DNA from 2 places in the Sporolactobacillus sp. Y61 genome. Region 2 is predicted to be linked to the other one. Evidence: riboswitches for the same ligand, from Rfam matches in the RefSeq annotation. Region 2 holds a riboswitch; the other holds the start of a gene.
What was found. A riboswitch is a leader RNA that binds a small molecule or an ion and turns the genes downstream of it on or off. The one in region 2 is predicted to bind FMN.
Positions count from the first base shown of each region.

Region 1: another riboswitch for FMN. It lies ahead of ribD (bifunctional diaminohydroxyphosphoribosylaminopyrimidine deaminase/5-amino-6-(5-phosphoribosylamino)uracil reductase RibD); the one in region 2 lies ahead of ABNN70_RS08730 (ECF transporter S component).

Region 1 is NZ_CP159510.1:479,252-487,148, forward strand. It holds gene ABNN70_RS02350 (Vga family ABC-F type ribosomal protection protein) at 1-103, opposite strand, end outside; gene ribE (6,7-dimethyl-8-ribityllumazine synthase) at 488-967, opposite strand; gene ABNN70_RS02360 (bifunctional 3,4-dihydroxy-2-butanone-4-phosphate synthase/GTP cyclohydrolase II) at 983-2,170, opposite strand; gene ribE (riboflavin synthase) at 2,186-2,836, opposite strand; gene ribD (bifunctional diaminohydroxyphosphoribosylaminopyrimidine deaminase/5-amino-6-(5-phosphoribosylamino)uracil reductase RibD) at 2,840-3,928, opposite strand; FMN riboswitch at 4,111-4,256, opposite strand; gene hcp (hydroxylamine reductase) at 5,435-7,075, shown strand; gene ABNN70_RS02380 (NAD(P)/FAD-dependent oxidoreductase) at 7,246-7,897, shown strand, end outside.
Region 2 is NZ_CP159510.1:1,838,783-1,846,679, reverse strand. It holds gene ABNN70_RS08760 (superoxide dismutase family protein) at 1-301, opposite strand, end outside; gene mscL (large conductance mechanosensitive channel protein MscL) at 432-899, shown strand; gene ABNN70_RS08750 (hypothetical protein) at 1,036-1,320, shown strand; gene ABNN70_RS08745 (8-oxo-dGTP diphosphatase) at 1,315-1,818, opposite strand; partial or broken gene ABNN70_RS08740 (PC4/YdbC family ssDNA-binding protein) at 1,978-2,196, shown strand; gene ABNN70_RS08735 (1,4-dihydroxy-2-naphthoate polyprenyltransferase) at 2,626-3,540, shown strand; FMN riboswitch at 3,641-3,771, shown strand; gene ABNN70_RS08730 (ECF transporter S component) at 3,991-4,599, shown strand; gene ABNN70_RS08725 (YjcZ family sporulation protein) at 4,682-4,777, opposite strand; gene ABNN70_RS08720 (acyl-CoA thioesterase) at 4,867-5,397, opposite strand; gene ABNN70_RS08715 (3D domain-containing protein) at 5,693-6,682, shown strand; gene ABNN70_RS08710 (D-alanine--D-alanine ligase) at 6,784-7,884, opposite strand.

The sequences.
Region 1 (7,897 bases), 1.4 Mb from region 2:
CCAGACCAATGCGATCATGTTCGTACACATATAATTGATCAATGTCAAACAGCAGCCGGTCTTTGACATCATATTTGATCTTCAGTGCCTCAAGCAAAACCATTACATCATCCCCATTTTCATTCATATCCGGGGACAGAAAAAAGCCCCCTGTCCCAGTTCAGAACAGGAGGCATCAGTTCGGCGAACAGCAAAGAAGGGTTCTCCCTTCTTTCGGCCAAAGCGATACAAACCAATCCTGTCCTGAACATCCGTCTGAAGGTATGAAGACAGAAAACCTCTGTTCCTTCATTTCATGACCTTCAGTTATCGGCTTCAAAAACAGGATTAGTTTTTCATTGGCCCTTGGTTCACCCTTCCGTTCGTTTCATTATCTTTACTCTATGCAAATTCCAACCCATTGTCAACCAGAGCCGGATAATGGAAACCTTTATTTATGCCGGAGTGCGACTCCGTGCATTCTACTTTCCGGCCAGTCTCTGCGGGTTCAGATCTTCCCGCCGGTCAGTGATCGGTTCAGGTTGGCCATTTCAATTCCGCTGACCGCGGCATCCCAGCCTTTATTGCCTGCTTTCGTTCCTGCGCGTTCAACAGCCTGTTCAATCGTCTCCGTTGTGATGACACCAAAAAGCACAGGAACCCCCGTCTCCAGACTTGTTTTGGCGACCCCTTTGGAGACTTCATTGCAGACATAGTCATAGTGCGAGGTGGCACCGCGGATAACGGCTCCGAGCGCCAGAACCGCATCATAATGCCCGGACTCCGCTATTTTTTTCGCCGCAAACGGAATTTCAAAAGCGCCGGGCACCCAGGCCACCGTGACATTCTCATCACTGACGCCGTGCCTCTTCAGGGCGTCCTCTGCACCGGCCAGCAGCCTGTTTGTGATAAACTCATTAAAGCGGCTGACGACGATGCCGATCTTTAGCCCCTTACCGATTAAATGACCTTCGATAACTTCTACCATTGTGATACCACTCCCCTATTTTGATAAATGCAGCAAATGTCCCATTTTCTCGGCTTTCGTGAACAGATAACGCCGATTGTTTTCGTTCGAATTGATCTCAAGCGGCACTCTCTGGATCACATGAAGCCCGTGCCGCTCCAGATTTTTTATCTTCGCCGGGTTGTTCGTCATCAGCCGCACCTTCGTGATTCCCAGATCGCGAATGATTTCTGCGGCCGCGGCGTAGTCCCTCATGTCGGGCGGAAACCCAAGATGCAGATTGGCTTCCACCGTATCGTCACCCTCTTCCTGAAGTCGGTACGCTTTCAGTTTATTAATGAGGCCGATCCCCCGCCCTTCCTGACGGAGATAGATCACCACACCCTTGCCTGCTTCTTCGATCATCTGCAGGGCTTTGTGCAGCTGCGGCCCGCAGTCGCAGCGTTCCGAACCAAAAACGTCCCCGGTCAGGCATTCCGAATGGACCCGGACCAGGACGGGCTGATCGCCGGCAACCTGTCCTTTAACAAGCGCAACATGCTCTTTTCCTTGATCAGAGTAACCGATGATGTGGAAGCTGCCCAACGCCGTCGGCAGATCCGCGCTGACTTCACGATGCACGTGATGCTGCTGCCGGTAAGTGATCAGGTCCTTGACCGTAATCATTTTCAGGCCAAATGTCTGCGCCAGCGCTTCCAGTTCCGGCCGCCGCGCCATATGGCCATCGCCCTTCAGGATTTCACAGATGACCGCAGCCGGCTTCGCACCGGCCAGTCTGGCCAGATCAACCGATGCCTCCGTGTGGCCGGCCCGTCTCAGAACGCCCTCCTCGCGAGCGATCAGTGGAAAAATATGTCCCGGATGATGAAAATCGGATGCCTTTGCCTGATCGGCTACGATCGCCCGGATCGTCTCCGCACGTTCAAAAGCGCTGATCCCGGTTCTGGCTTTTCGTGAATCGACACTGACGGTAAAAGCCGTTTCGTGATTGTCCGTATTCTCGTCAACCATGGGCCGAAACTTCAACGCATCAGCTATTCTTTGATCCAGCGGCATGCAAAGCAGCCCCCGGCCATGCGTGATCATGAAATTAACCGCCTCAGGCGTCACCTTATCAGCCAGGCAGACAAAGTCTCCTTCATTCTCCCTGCCTTCGTCGTCGCAGATGATGATGATTTTCCCGGCTTTCAAATCACTGACTGCTTCTTCGATTGATGCAAACATGCTTCCCCACCTCCGTTAATGACTGATAAATCCATGCTCAAGCAGTTTGCCATAAGTCAGATGCTGCGCGGTTTTTGTAGTCTTAAGTGCTGCGTTCATGACATATTTCTGCAGGACATCACATTCCACGTTGACGGAATCGCCCATTTTTTTCTGTCCAAGCACCGACTGGTCTGATGTATGCGGAATTAAAGCAACCGTCAGCCGGGCGTCCTGAATAGCAAACACCGTCAGGCTCGTTCCGTCCAGAGCGACTGATCCTTTTTCAACCAGCCAGGCATCCAGTTCTGCGGGCACTTTAATGATCAGATAACGAGCGTTTCCTTTTGGATAACTCCTGACGATTCGCCCGACTCCGTCCACATGACCTGTCACAAAATGTCCGCCGAATCGCCCATCTGCCCGCATCGCGCGCTCAAGATTCACCGGATCACCTGATTTCAGTGTTTTCAGCGCCGTGCTTTTTATCGTTTCAGGCATGACGTCTGCCGTGAACCCGGATCTCATTTTTTCCGTAACTGTCAGACAGGCGCCATTCACGGCAATGCTGTCACCAATCGTCAGATCCTGCAGGATGCGTGTGGCCCGGATCGAAATCTGTATGGCCTCAGTGCCTGTTTTTACAGCGGATACATGCCCGATTTCTTCCACAAGTCCGGTAAACATGGTTTAGTCCCTCCTTCGGGTCGCCGTAATTTTCAGATCACCGTCAATTTTTTCAACATCGTCTATGGACAGCGCGGCGGCATCCCGCAGGTGCTCAATACCGTCGCCGCCGATCACGGGGGCCGCCCGCTGCCCGCCAATCAGCTTCGGCGCCATGTACACAATCAGCCGGTCAAACGCGCCGGCCTTCAGGAAACTGCCGTGAATCGCCGCCCCTCCTTCAACGAGCAGCGACATGATCCCTTTTTCCCCAAGGAAGGTTAAAACATCCTGGATGCGCAGATCTCTTTCCGGCAAGCGAAAGACACTCACCCGGTCATTGCGGATACGCGCCGCTTTTTGCTCATCAATCGTTCGTCCGGTGATGACCCAGGTCTGTGCGGCCCGGTCATTCAGAAGCTGTGCCTGTTCCGGAATACGCAGCTTTGTATCCAGAACAACGCGGACCGGCTGACGCGCGACGCTTTCCGTTCGGACGGTCAGACGCGGATCATCAGCAAGCACGGTGCCGATACCCACGAGAATTGCATCATGCCGGCTGCGCAGGTTTTGCCCGTCGCGCCTGGACGCCTCACCTGTGATCCACTGGCTTTCTCCCGCCGCCGTCGCCGTCTTGCCGTCCAGGCTGCAGGCAGCTTTCAGCGTCACAAAGGGCGTCCCATGCGTCATGTAGTGGAAGAAGCCCGGATTAAGCGACTCTGCTTCTTTTTTCATCAGCCCGGACTCCACGGTAATACCGGCTTCCTTCAGGCGCTGAATTCCCCGTCCGGAAACCAGCGGATTTGGATCGACCGAAGCGATCAAGACGCGCCTGACCTGCTTTTTAATAATCAAATCCGCGCAGGGTGGAGTCTTCCCAAAGTGGGAACATGGCTCCAGCGTGACATAGAGCGTGCTGCCCTCAGCTCTGGCCCCCGCCATCGTTAGTGCGTTCACCTCCGCATGCGCCTCGCCGGCTTTTAAATGCGCGCCCATGCCGACAATCCTCCCGTCACGGACAACAACCGCCCCGACCGCCGGATTTGGCCAGGTCTGACCGACTGTCGTTTTCGCCAGATGAATCGCCAGGCTCATAAACTCCGCATCTTTCATATGCCTGCCCCCTTTACCATCGATTTTTCGGGCATCAAAAAACCCCGAAGCAAATAATCACTTCAGGGTAGTGTATAAAAATTGAATACGACAAATATGTGCTCACTTAAATAAACCGTTTTCACGCATGACTCATAAGGAAAGCGAAAAACGGGTCTCCCACGCGGGAAACACAACTTGCCGCAATCTTTCTCCCATCCAGACTGTACTGTCGGCTTCAGCTTCTCACTGAATCCACCGTTTGCCAAAAAAGAGCAACCGGGTCGCGGGCTTGCACGAAAACGTGATCACCGCCGGTTGGGAATTTCACCCTGCCCCGAAAGATTACTTAACATATGAAATTGTCTTAATTATAACGCAGGAGGATGCCGATGTACATGGATATGAATGAGGGCGCCAGTTACTGCACAGCCAAGATGCCGAATAATCAGTTCTTTTTGCTCCAGTTCGTTCTCGATAATTTTTCAGCCGAAAGCCAATGAAACTAAACTTCTCTCCAGGACACCTTTTCAAAAACACCTTATTTGTACCAACGAGCTGATTGACTGTTTGCCAAAATATATTTCCCTTTCAAAGTTGGGCAGGTGATCCCGGACGTTGCGCAAAAAATTTCCCCGGCATCGCTGCCAGGTGGCTCGATAAATGAAGCGGAAAATATCCGCTTAACTTAGTAAAAAGAATGAGTGCGAGTTTCAATAGACGGAGGAATTCCGCCTATTGATTCAAAAGACATGAAAAGGGGGAGTTTTCATTGCTAATCGGAAAATCTCCGCTTATTAAGCTCTGAAACTCGTTCGATTCTGCATTTAAGCGGAAAATATCCGCTTATTAAGCAAGGCGATTAGATTTACAAATAGTGATTCTATCAATCGTCTGGTTCGTGCGGCTAGTGTTATTCATTGAGCCACCCATGATGGACAGGATCAACACATCGATTCAGATTATGGAGCAAACACTTGGCTTTAAAACAGGAAGAAAAAATCTGGATAATTCTCTAAGAAAAGCCCGCCAACAGGTCTGGAATGGGTACGATTAATTTTACTTGAAAGATAGAAAAGTGTCCTTATCCCTTGCTGGTTCTATGTTTTTCTAGCTCAGTCTAACCTGTGATCGCAGTTTAGTAAGTGTAACTTGATCTGGATCAATGTGCTTTTCTTATTTCATCTGTATCCTAATAATTAAGCGCTTTCATTAAAAATTATCATCAACATCCAGGCTTTCTGTGATACATTCGCTATTTAAGGAGGTGAAAAGTTTTGAACGGCTCCAAACAAATTGATACAGCAATGTTTTCTAAGTTTACGATTGTTAATCAGGATACCTGCACTGCACCCGATATTTTTGAAGCCGAGGAAGACGGACTTGCTTAATAAGGGTCTCCGGCCAATTCCTGAGGAACTGTTATCGGATCTGGACGATGCTCCGGCGGAGTCTATTCAAGTGTCGAATAAGCCGTTTAATAAGGTTAATTCAAGATAAAATAAGCTCAATGGAGGGAAGAATAATATGGAAAATGCAATGTTTTGTTTTCAATGTCAGGAAACTGCAAGGGGCACAGGATGCACGCAAATCGGTGTATGTGGCAAAAGCCCGGCAGTGGCTGCCGCTCAGGATTTACTCGTTTATGTGACCAAGGGCATTGCCGCGGTCACTACGCGTCTGCGCGCCGAAGGGAAAAGCATCAGTCGCGAAGTCAATCATTTAATAACCGAAAATTTATTTACAACGATCACAAACGCTAATTTTGATGAACGAGCTATTCACGCCCGAATAACCGCCACTTTGAAAAAAAGAAAAGAACTGACAGAGCAACTGTCAGACAAAGAAAATCTACCCGATGCAGCTATCTGGTTGCCTTCCGATGATTCCGAAGAAAGTAACATTGGCCGGGTCATCCATATGGGCGTACTTTCCACAAAGAATGAGGATGTTCGCAGTTTGCGCGAGCTGATCACCTACGGCCTGAAAGGACTTTCCGCGTATAGCAGGCATGCCAACGTTTTATTAAAAGACAATGAAGAGGTGGACACTTTCCTGCAAAGCGCACTTGCAAAGACGCTGGACGATTCTCTAAACACGGATGAATTAACCGCTTTGGTTCTGGAAACAGGGAAATATGGCGTAAAAGGTATGGCTTTACTAGATCAGGCAAATTCAAATGCCTACGGTAATCCGGAAATCACAGAAGTGAATATTGGCGTTGGGAATCGACCGGGCATTTTGATTTCCGGACATGATCTGCGTGATATCGAAATGCTTCTGCAGCAGACACAGGGCACAGGTGTGGATGTGTATACACATTCAGAAATGCTCCCGGCACATTATTACCCAGCTTTTAAAAAGTATCCGAATTTTATCGGCAATTACGGAAATGCCTGGTGGAGACAAAAAGAGGAATTTGAAAGCTTCCGCGGACCGATTCTGATGACGACGAACTGCATCGTCCCACCGAAAAAAAGCTATAAAGATAGACTGTATACAACTGGAGCCGCCGGTTTCCCGGGCTGCAAACATATTCCAGGTAAAATTGGCGAACAAAAGGACTTTTCCAAAATTATTGCGCAGGCTCAAAAGTGCCCACCGCCGATCGAAATTGAAAGTGGCGATATTGTCGGCGGCTTCGCCCATCATCAGGTGTTTGCGTTAGCCGATAAAGTGGTTGATGCCGTTAAATCCGGAGCAATCCGGAAATTTGTCGTAATGGCTGGCTGCGACGGGAGAATGAAATCACGAAAGTACTATGCTGACTTTGCTAAAGCGCTGCCCAAAGATACAGTGATTCTGACGGCAGGCTGTGCAAAATATAGATTTAATAAACTAAATCTGGGCGATATCAACGGCATTCCCCGTGTACTGGACGCTGGACAATGTAACGATTCCTATTCTCTGATCCGCATCGCGCTAAAGCTGAAAGAAGTATTCAATTTAGAGGATATTAATGATTTGCCAATTGTCTATAATATTTCCTGGTACGAACAGAAAGCAGTTATCGTCTTGCTGGCTCTGCTTTATCTGGGCATCAGGAATATTCATCTTGGTCCTACTTTACCCGCCTTCCTGTCGCGTAACGTTACCAATATACTGGTAGAAAAATTCGGAATATCGGGGATACATTCCGTTGAGTCAGATCTGAGCCTGGTTTTTTAATAATTGTTTTTTCCCCTGTTCCCGAATGAATAGATAAAAAGTCATTAGACAGCAAATATAACTGCTAAACTAAAATCAACAGATTCTGCTAAATAGAAATGAACAGTGGGATTAATGCTCCATTTCTTATTTATTCCGAGTGACAAGGGAAGAAAGAAGAAGGGATTATTATGACGGAGAATAAGGAAATATTTGATACAACCATTATTGGTGGAGGTCCGATTGGACTTTTTAGTGCTTTTTACGCCGGGCTGCGTCAAATGAAGGTCCGGTTGATTGAAAGCCTGCCACAAGTGGGCGGACAATTGAAGGCGCTCTATCCTGAGAAAACTATTTTTGACGTAGCAGGGTTTCCATCGATAAAGGCAAAAGAATTAGTCAGTGTTTTAACTAAACAGACTTTACAATTTGACCCAGCAGTTATTTTAGGCCAAAAAGTTGAAAAGTTAAAGCGATTGCCAAACGGTGTAATAGAGCTGCAGACAAAAAAAGGTGAAAAATATTTAAGTCGAACCGTAATTATTACTGCCGGTGTCGGTGCTTTTTCACCCCGACTATTCAAAGTTGAAAATGTGAAATCTTATGAACATGACAATCTTTATTATTATGTTCATGATATTCAGCAATTTGCTGGACAATCAGTTGTGATCCTCGGTGGGGGAGATTCTGCGGTTGACTGGGCAAATGCACTTGAGCCGATAGCGGCCCAGGTTACAGTGGTTCACCGACGCAATGCATTTCGTGCACATGAAAGCAGTGTACGTCAAATGAAGCAATCCAACGTTAAGATTGCCACTCCATTCACAGCAAAAGCGATCGTTG
Region 2 (7,897 bases):
GATTAAAGTGTTCACCGGCAGACATAAAGTCCGGAGGCGAGCAAATGCCGTTTTCATGGAAATGGATGCCATGTATCCCCGGTTTCAGCTTTTCGGCCTGGAGGGCAATTCTGACCCCTTTTGCTGTTTCCGTTAAGATGGCTTCCCCAACCTGCTCTCCAGAGGAATCGGTCAGCTGGACAATCAGTCTCTGATTTTTTTGTTCTTTAGCACTTACGCGGTCACCTGACTGGTTTCCATAAGCTGCTGCGACAAGAATCACGACCGTACACACGATATAAAAAAATCTTCCGAAGTTCAATTTGGATCGACCTCCCGGATATATCATGCTCAGAATACGTCATTTTACTCATTACAGCCCTTTTCAACCGGGAAAAATGATGCTATCCTTTCGATGAACTTGAAATAGAAACGGGGGGAACCGAATGAAAATATTCAGGGAATTTAAAAGTTTTATCGCACGGGGGAATGTGATCGATTTAGCTGTTGCGGTCATTATTGGCGCGGCATTCGGGCAAATTGTCAACTCGCTGGTAAAGGATATTGTGATGCCGCCGATCGGACTCCTGCTCGGCAAGGTGGATTTCAGCAATCTGTATATCAATCTCTCCGGGAAAACCTACAGCAGCCTGGATGCGGCTCAAAAGGCCGGAGCACCGACGATCAACTATGGTTTATTTATTAACAATGTCATCAATTTTCTGATTATCGCTGCAGTCATTTTCTTTATGGTCAGGCTCATTAACCGCACACCCCTAAAAAAGCCGGTCTCACCGAAGACAAAACTGTGTCCTTACTGTCTTTCTTCCATACCTGCCAAGGCCACAAGATGCCCGCACTGTACGTCTCAGCTCCCTGAACAGTCTGAACGGTCTGAACATGCAGCCGGTCAAAAATAAAAATAGCAAATCTGAGGCAGCAGTCCTGTCATCACGGGCTGCTGCCACTTTAACAGGTTCTTAAAAATTCACTACAAAATAATCCAGAATTATGTATAATGAGTGATGCACGATATGTATGGGAGGCAAGTGAGCCATGTCTTTGCAGGATGATCTGATCATGATGACCGGCATTCTCCTGATTATTGCCGGAATCGTCCTGATTCTGAAAAAAAGAAAATGCACCTTACCTTCTCTTCTTAAGCGACGCCTGCGGCTTCCCTCAAGATTTTTTGCTACGCTCGGCATTATTTTACTTCTTGCCGGTACTGCTCTGATCATCTCTCCTCTGCTCATCGTTAATATGGGACTCGATTTCTGGATTGTGTTTTTTCTGGGTGTCCTCGCCTGTCTGATGCTGCTGATCATGTTTTTTTTATAATTCTCTATTCTTTATGGATTGCGGAACCGGTCGTATTTCCGTGTGAACCAGCTGGTTTCCGTTAAACACACAGTGGTAGTTTTTCGGCTGACAATGATCTATGTCGAGAGCATCCCGCATGAAACTGAATAAGGAAGGCACCGTCCCGAAATTATCCTTTGACAGGATCCATTGCTCTGTCTTCCATTCAAGTATCCCCTCTCTGGTCCTCAGTGGTGTATGAAGCGCCGCAGCATCCACTGCGCGAACGACAAACAGATACATTCCCTCCAGTTTCTCACTGTCAGCGTTCCATGTGACGATGCCCCGGTATAACGGGTGAGTGACCTGAAGGCCTGTTTCTTCCCGGATTTCACGGATCACGCATTGTTCCGGCGTCTCTGTCGGCTCAAGCTTCCCGCCGACGCCGTTCCATGCACCCTGCCACGGATTTTTTTCCCGGTTAATCATGAGTATCTTCCCTTTATACTGAATCAGAGCAAGTGTATAGCGCAGCATATGTATCCCCTCTAATGATTGACATGATCTTTTTCTTATCATTATAACAAAATGCGACCTGAAGACTTTATTTATTTATCCGAACCCTTGACAGAACGCTTGTTCCCGTTTATGATGATTATAGAACATTTGTTCTATATCTAATAATGAGGTGATCGTATGTCAGAATCAGAACAAAGAATTACATGTCACATTGTCGAACATTTCGGTGTTCTGTCAAAAGAGCCTTCCGGATGGACTCGGGAATTTAATCTGGTCAGCTGGAATAACCGTGAAGCAAAATACGATATCAGAAGCTGGTCAGCCGACAAGAAAAAAATGAGAAGAGGCATTACCCTGACCGGTGTTGAATGTGATGCGCTCCGGACACTGCTCAATGTCCGGTTTCCCCGGCCACGGATACCGGCATCTTCTGAACCGGGAACTCCCCATCCCTCAGTAAAGTCCTGACTCTTTTTTTGCCCCCACCCTGTACCCGTGCAGTCCTTCCGACAGGACCATCATTAAAAGCAGAAATGCTGCGTATGTACTTCAGGATTGACAGTACCTTACTAATCTCATAAACTAAAATTGTTACAAAAATGTCGAATTCGTGACCCTTTTGTCTCATCATTTCATTTTAACATTTATCGGGTGCTGTCAGCCGCCCGATGATATAGCTGCATGACGCAGGAGCACCACATGCGCTGAACGGCGGGCTCATTCGAGCTGTGCGTTACAGGCCATATCCTTCTGGTTGTGGCAGCTGATCGTCTGTCAGCCAATCTTCCTGCCCTTTCTGGCATCTTATTATAGGAGAGATCAAATATGAATGGATCCGTTTTGGAGAAGAATACAGGTTTTAAAAAATGGTGGAAGATGATCCGCCCGCATACCCTGACGGCTTCCTTTGTTCCCGTCGCACTCGGTACGGCACTGGTTCTGCCCATAAGAATTCCCAATTTTTTACTTTTTATCGCCATGTTAATTGCTTCCATGATGATCCAGATTGCAACCAATCTGTTCAATGAGTATTTTGATTTTAAAAGAGGCCTGGATGATTCCAGCTCAGTCGGCATTGGCGGCAGTATTGTTCGTGATGGATTCCGGCCAAAGACGATCCTTTATCTCGCGCTCAGTCTGTGCGCCGCTTCCATGCTGATCGGGGTTTATATCTGTATGAAAAGCAACTGGTGGATTGCCGCCGCCGGGTCGGTTTGTATTCTCACCGGCTACCTTTATTCCGGCGGACCGTTACCGATCGCCTATACCCCCTTTGGAGAAATGATCTCGGGCTTATTTATGGGTATCTTTATCATCTGGATCTCTTTCTTCATCCAAACGGATATGCTGACACTGAACACGGTCCTTATCTCCATTCCGATCGGCCTTCTCGTCGGGGGAATTAATATGGCGAATAACATTCGTGATTTATCCCGGGATAAGGAAAAGGGTCGAAAAACCCTGCCTGTTCTGCTCGGACGGCCGGCTGCCATTCGTGTACTCGCTTCCCTGTTTGTGATTTCTTATCTGTGGATCATCGGATTAATGGTCTTCCAGGTTGAATCAGCCTGGCTTCTGGTTGTTTTCGCCAGCCTTCCGAAAGCCATTCAGGCGACAAAGTTGTTTCGTGGAAAGACACGTTCTATTCAGCTGATGCCGGCCATGAAAGCTACGGCACAGATGCAGACACTCTTTGGCATCCTGCTCTCGGTCGGACTTGTACTGGATTATGTGATCTGACAACGGATCAGGGAGTTCAGATCAGGATTCGTATTTATGTGAAAAAAAGTCTTGATGAATACGCTTAACGGGTGTAAAATGTATGTGTAAATTGAATCAAATATTCCTTCAGGGCAGGGTGTGATTCCCGACCGGCGGTATTGGATTTAAACGTCCAGAGTCCGCGAGCCTTTTGGCAGATCCGGTGAGATGCCGGGACCGACAGTACAGTCTGGATGAAAGAAGGATGATGTGACGGCGCATTTTCCGCCTTCTATTCAGCGTTGAACAGCGAAGCGTGATGACAGGTCTGTCGTGCGCTCAGTGATATCAGCGAAGCCCAAAGGAATTTACTTATCCTTTGGGCTTCTTTATTTTTACCGGCTTTTAAATAACCGCTGAACCGATGGTTGTATCCTGATAGAAACTCACCGCACACATCATCCCAATACTATCATGGGGTGATCTATTATGAAGGCTTTATCTTTGAAGAAAATGGTTCTGGTGTCACTGCTTGCAGCTCTGGGTTTCCTGATTATGCTGATCGCTTTTCCTGTGCCGCTTTTCCCTGTTTTTCTGACCATGGATTTCAGCGATATACCTGCGTTGATTGGTGCCATCATACTCGGACCCGGGGCCGGTATTGCTATTGAAGCCATTAAAAATATTCTCCACGTGTTACTGACCGGATCACTGACAGTCGTACCTGTCGGTGAATTGGCCAATTTTACTGCCGGCTCGATATTAATTCTCGTTACCTGGTGGTTTTACAAGAAAAAGCATACACTCTTCTCACTTGCCGAGGGTATGCTTGTCGGCACACTGATCATGACCATACTGATGGCCCTTGCCAATTATTACCTTATCTTTCCTGCTTATGCTGTCTTTCTTGGACTGAGTATAGACAGTGCCGTACAGATGTCCCAGGCAGCCAACCACAACATTCAGAACCTGATGACATTAATTGTTTATGGAGTCGCACCTTTTAATCTGCTCAAAGGTGTAGTTCTGACCCTGTTAATGATCCCGCTCGGTGCACGCTTAAAACATTTTATTCAGAGAAAGCATACAGCTGCCTGATCTGTTCCTGACGAAAAACAGCCGCGGACTAAAAAAAGTCCGCGGCTGTTTTTATTACCGGTTCATCTTGTCGGCCTGCTTATTAATAAACGAATGCCGTACCAACAATGATCAGCAAAATGAACAGAACAACGATTAACGCAAAACCGTTGCTGTAACCGCCGGAAGTTGCACCCATATCGTCACTCGCCCCTTTATTCCGTATTTTGAGCAGTTTTCCCCACTCAACAGTACATTCTATGCAGGTCACTCCTAAAGGTGTGGACATCAGATATTGTTCATCTCACGGTCCCAGGGTTTGTCCAGTGTCAGCTTTGAAGCAAATTTTTTCGTTTCCAGACGTCTTTCCTTCCTGCGCAAATAGCGCTTTTCGGCTGACTTAAAGAGCATCCGTTCTTCTTCACTTTCCGGTATGACTTTAGGTACAGGAACCGGTTTTCCATTTTTACCGATAGCAACAAACGTAAGATAGCACGTGGTACACAATTTACGTTCACCGGTCATTAAATCTTCAGTAACAATTTTCACGAATACTTCCATGGACGTATGGTGCGTCCATGTCACCATCGCTTCGAGGCAGACAGACGAACCTGCTTTTATGGGGTGGAGAAAATCCACAGAATCTATCGATGCGGTGACCACCGATTGCCGCGCATGGCGCATGGCCGATACAGCTCCGATATTATCAACATACATCATCAGTTTTCCGCCGAAAAATGTGCCATGATTATTTGTATCGTTCGGCATGACGTGTACAGAAGTAACCGAACGTGATGCATTCATTTTTTTCGCTTCCACCTTGTTATCCCCCTGGTAGTTAATTTATACGATCTGTATTCTGTCCTTCTCTAGTTTAGAGCAAATTATTTTTTTTACAAATTGAGAGCACTTCATGATACCCGTCAGGGAGACAAATATGTAAATATTTTTATCATAAATTTGAGAAAACATATTGACAAATCCAAAAAAACTTATCTCATTGTTACAGAACTGTAATCTGACTAATACACGTCTGAGATGTTGAGCCCTTACAATTACCGTTGGATGCAAAACAGGCTATCCTGTTTTGCCCGCCTAAGGAGGTTTTTACTTAATGAATATCATTAAAAGGCTGACCGCGCTGACAACCCTGACGGTGTTTTTCGGTATTCTTGCACCGACAACGATTGCCTTCGCGAAAACGAGCAGTACAAATGATAGTCACGCTGTAAAAAGTCAAGATCCTGAACTCAAAACAGCAGTAGGATTCAGTCAGAATGATCCGAGTTTACAACCAGATAGTAACAGTATCACCAGAATATTCGGAAATAGTTTGTTGCAATTGGGAGACAGCGGTCCTTCCGTTGCAGAGATTCAGGATACACTTCGCTTACTGGGTTATTATGGAGGAGAAGTGAATGGCGTATTTGGGGAATTGACAGCAGATGCCGTGAAGCACTTCCAGTCAAACCAGCACATCGCTGAGAACGGACTGGTTGGCCCAAATACAAAAACAGCACTGTATACCGTGTACTCTTCGTCCGATGAAGCCAGTGCATACAAAGCAAGAGCCGCTGAAATGAAACAGGAAGAAAAGGCTGCTGCTGAGAGAAAAGCTAAAGCAGAAGCCAAAGCAAAGGCCAAAGCAAAAGCTGAGGCAAAGGCTGAGGCAAAGGAAAAAGCAAGAAAAGCTGCCGAAGCCGCAGCTATTGCGGACCGTGAGAAAGAACAGGCTGCCAGAAAACCGGTGAAGCCTGTTAAGGTCACTAAGGTCACGAAAGCAACTCATAAAGCAGCGAAAAAAGCGCCTGCGCCTCAGAGGCAGGCTGGTTCATCCATTACGGTTACAGCAACAAGCTATGCGCTCGGCGGCATATCGGCCACGGGTATTAACTTCTCAGATAACCCGAATGCAAAAGTCATTGCGGTTGATCCAGGCGTCATTCCACTCGGTTCGCGGGTCAAAGTACCGGGTTATGGTATCTATACTGCCGGAGATACAGGGGGAAATATTAAAGGAAAAAGAATCGATATCCATCTTCCGACCCGGCAGCAGGCCCTCCAATTCGGGCGTCGGACAATGACCATTCAGATTCTGCATTAATATGCGTTTTAAAAAGCGATGAGCCCTTCGGCTCATCGCTTTTTTTTCACTATCTTACGGCAAATTCAGGCTTCCGGCGTTTGCCGGTGACCAGGTTTTCTTTACTTATCGATCCGATACTGTATGGTTTGTTTTTCCCTGTGTCTCTCCAAACCGAGATCAATCAGTTTTTCAATCAGCTGTCTGTAAGAAACGCCGGTATGTTTCCACAGCAGGGGAAACATACTGAACTGAGTAAATCCCGGCATTGTATTGACTTCATTCAGAATAATTTTATGGTCTTTATCCCTGACAAAGACGTCAACACGTGCAAGGCCTGACAGATTCAAAGCCATAAATGCCCGCCTGGCCACATCTTCAAGTTCTGCTACCACTTTATCGGGAAGATCAGCTGGGATGATCAAGGTGCTTTTACCTTCCTGATATTTTGACTGATAATCGTAAAATGCCGCGTCTTTCGTGATAATTTCACCGGGAACGGACACAGACAGGTCATGATTACCAATCACACCGCATTCAATCTCACGACCACTTACCTTTTCCTCAACGATGACTTTCGTATCGAACCTGAAAGCATCGGTAATCGCAGCGGATATTCCGGTCTCACTCAGGCACTGGCTGATGCCGACGCTTGAGCCGCAGTTCGCCGGCTTAATAAAGCATGGATACCCGATTGAATTCTTGATCTCAAGAATAACCGAAGGAGCGTCGTTCTCCCACTGATAGCGGGAAACAGACAGATAATCAGGTCCGGGAATCTGATGGGTCTTAAGGATATCCTTCATCATGACTTTATCCATGCCTGTCGCTGATCCGGCAACGCCTGAGCCGACATAGGCAATATTCAGTAACTCAAACAGTCCCTGAACGGTACCGTCTTCACCATTGGGACCGTGCAGCAGTGGAAAAACAATATCGGGCTGATTTACCTTTGCAATGGGAGCGGACGGAGCCAGCCAGTGTTCAGACTGCTCTTCCAGCTGTGCATTTTCATTCAGGAGCAGCTGATCCTTACTCGTTAACTGCTTCGTAATCTCCGAACCCGCTACCCACTGACCGTTCTGCCTGATATGAACCGGGAAAATTCTATATTTACTTCGGTCCATGGCATTAATCACAGAGAAAGCGGTCAGAAGTGATATTTCATATTCAGTTGACTTCCCGCCATAGAGCACGGCGACTTTCTTTTTTTCATTCGTCATTATGAATGCCTCA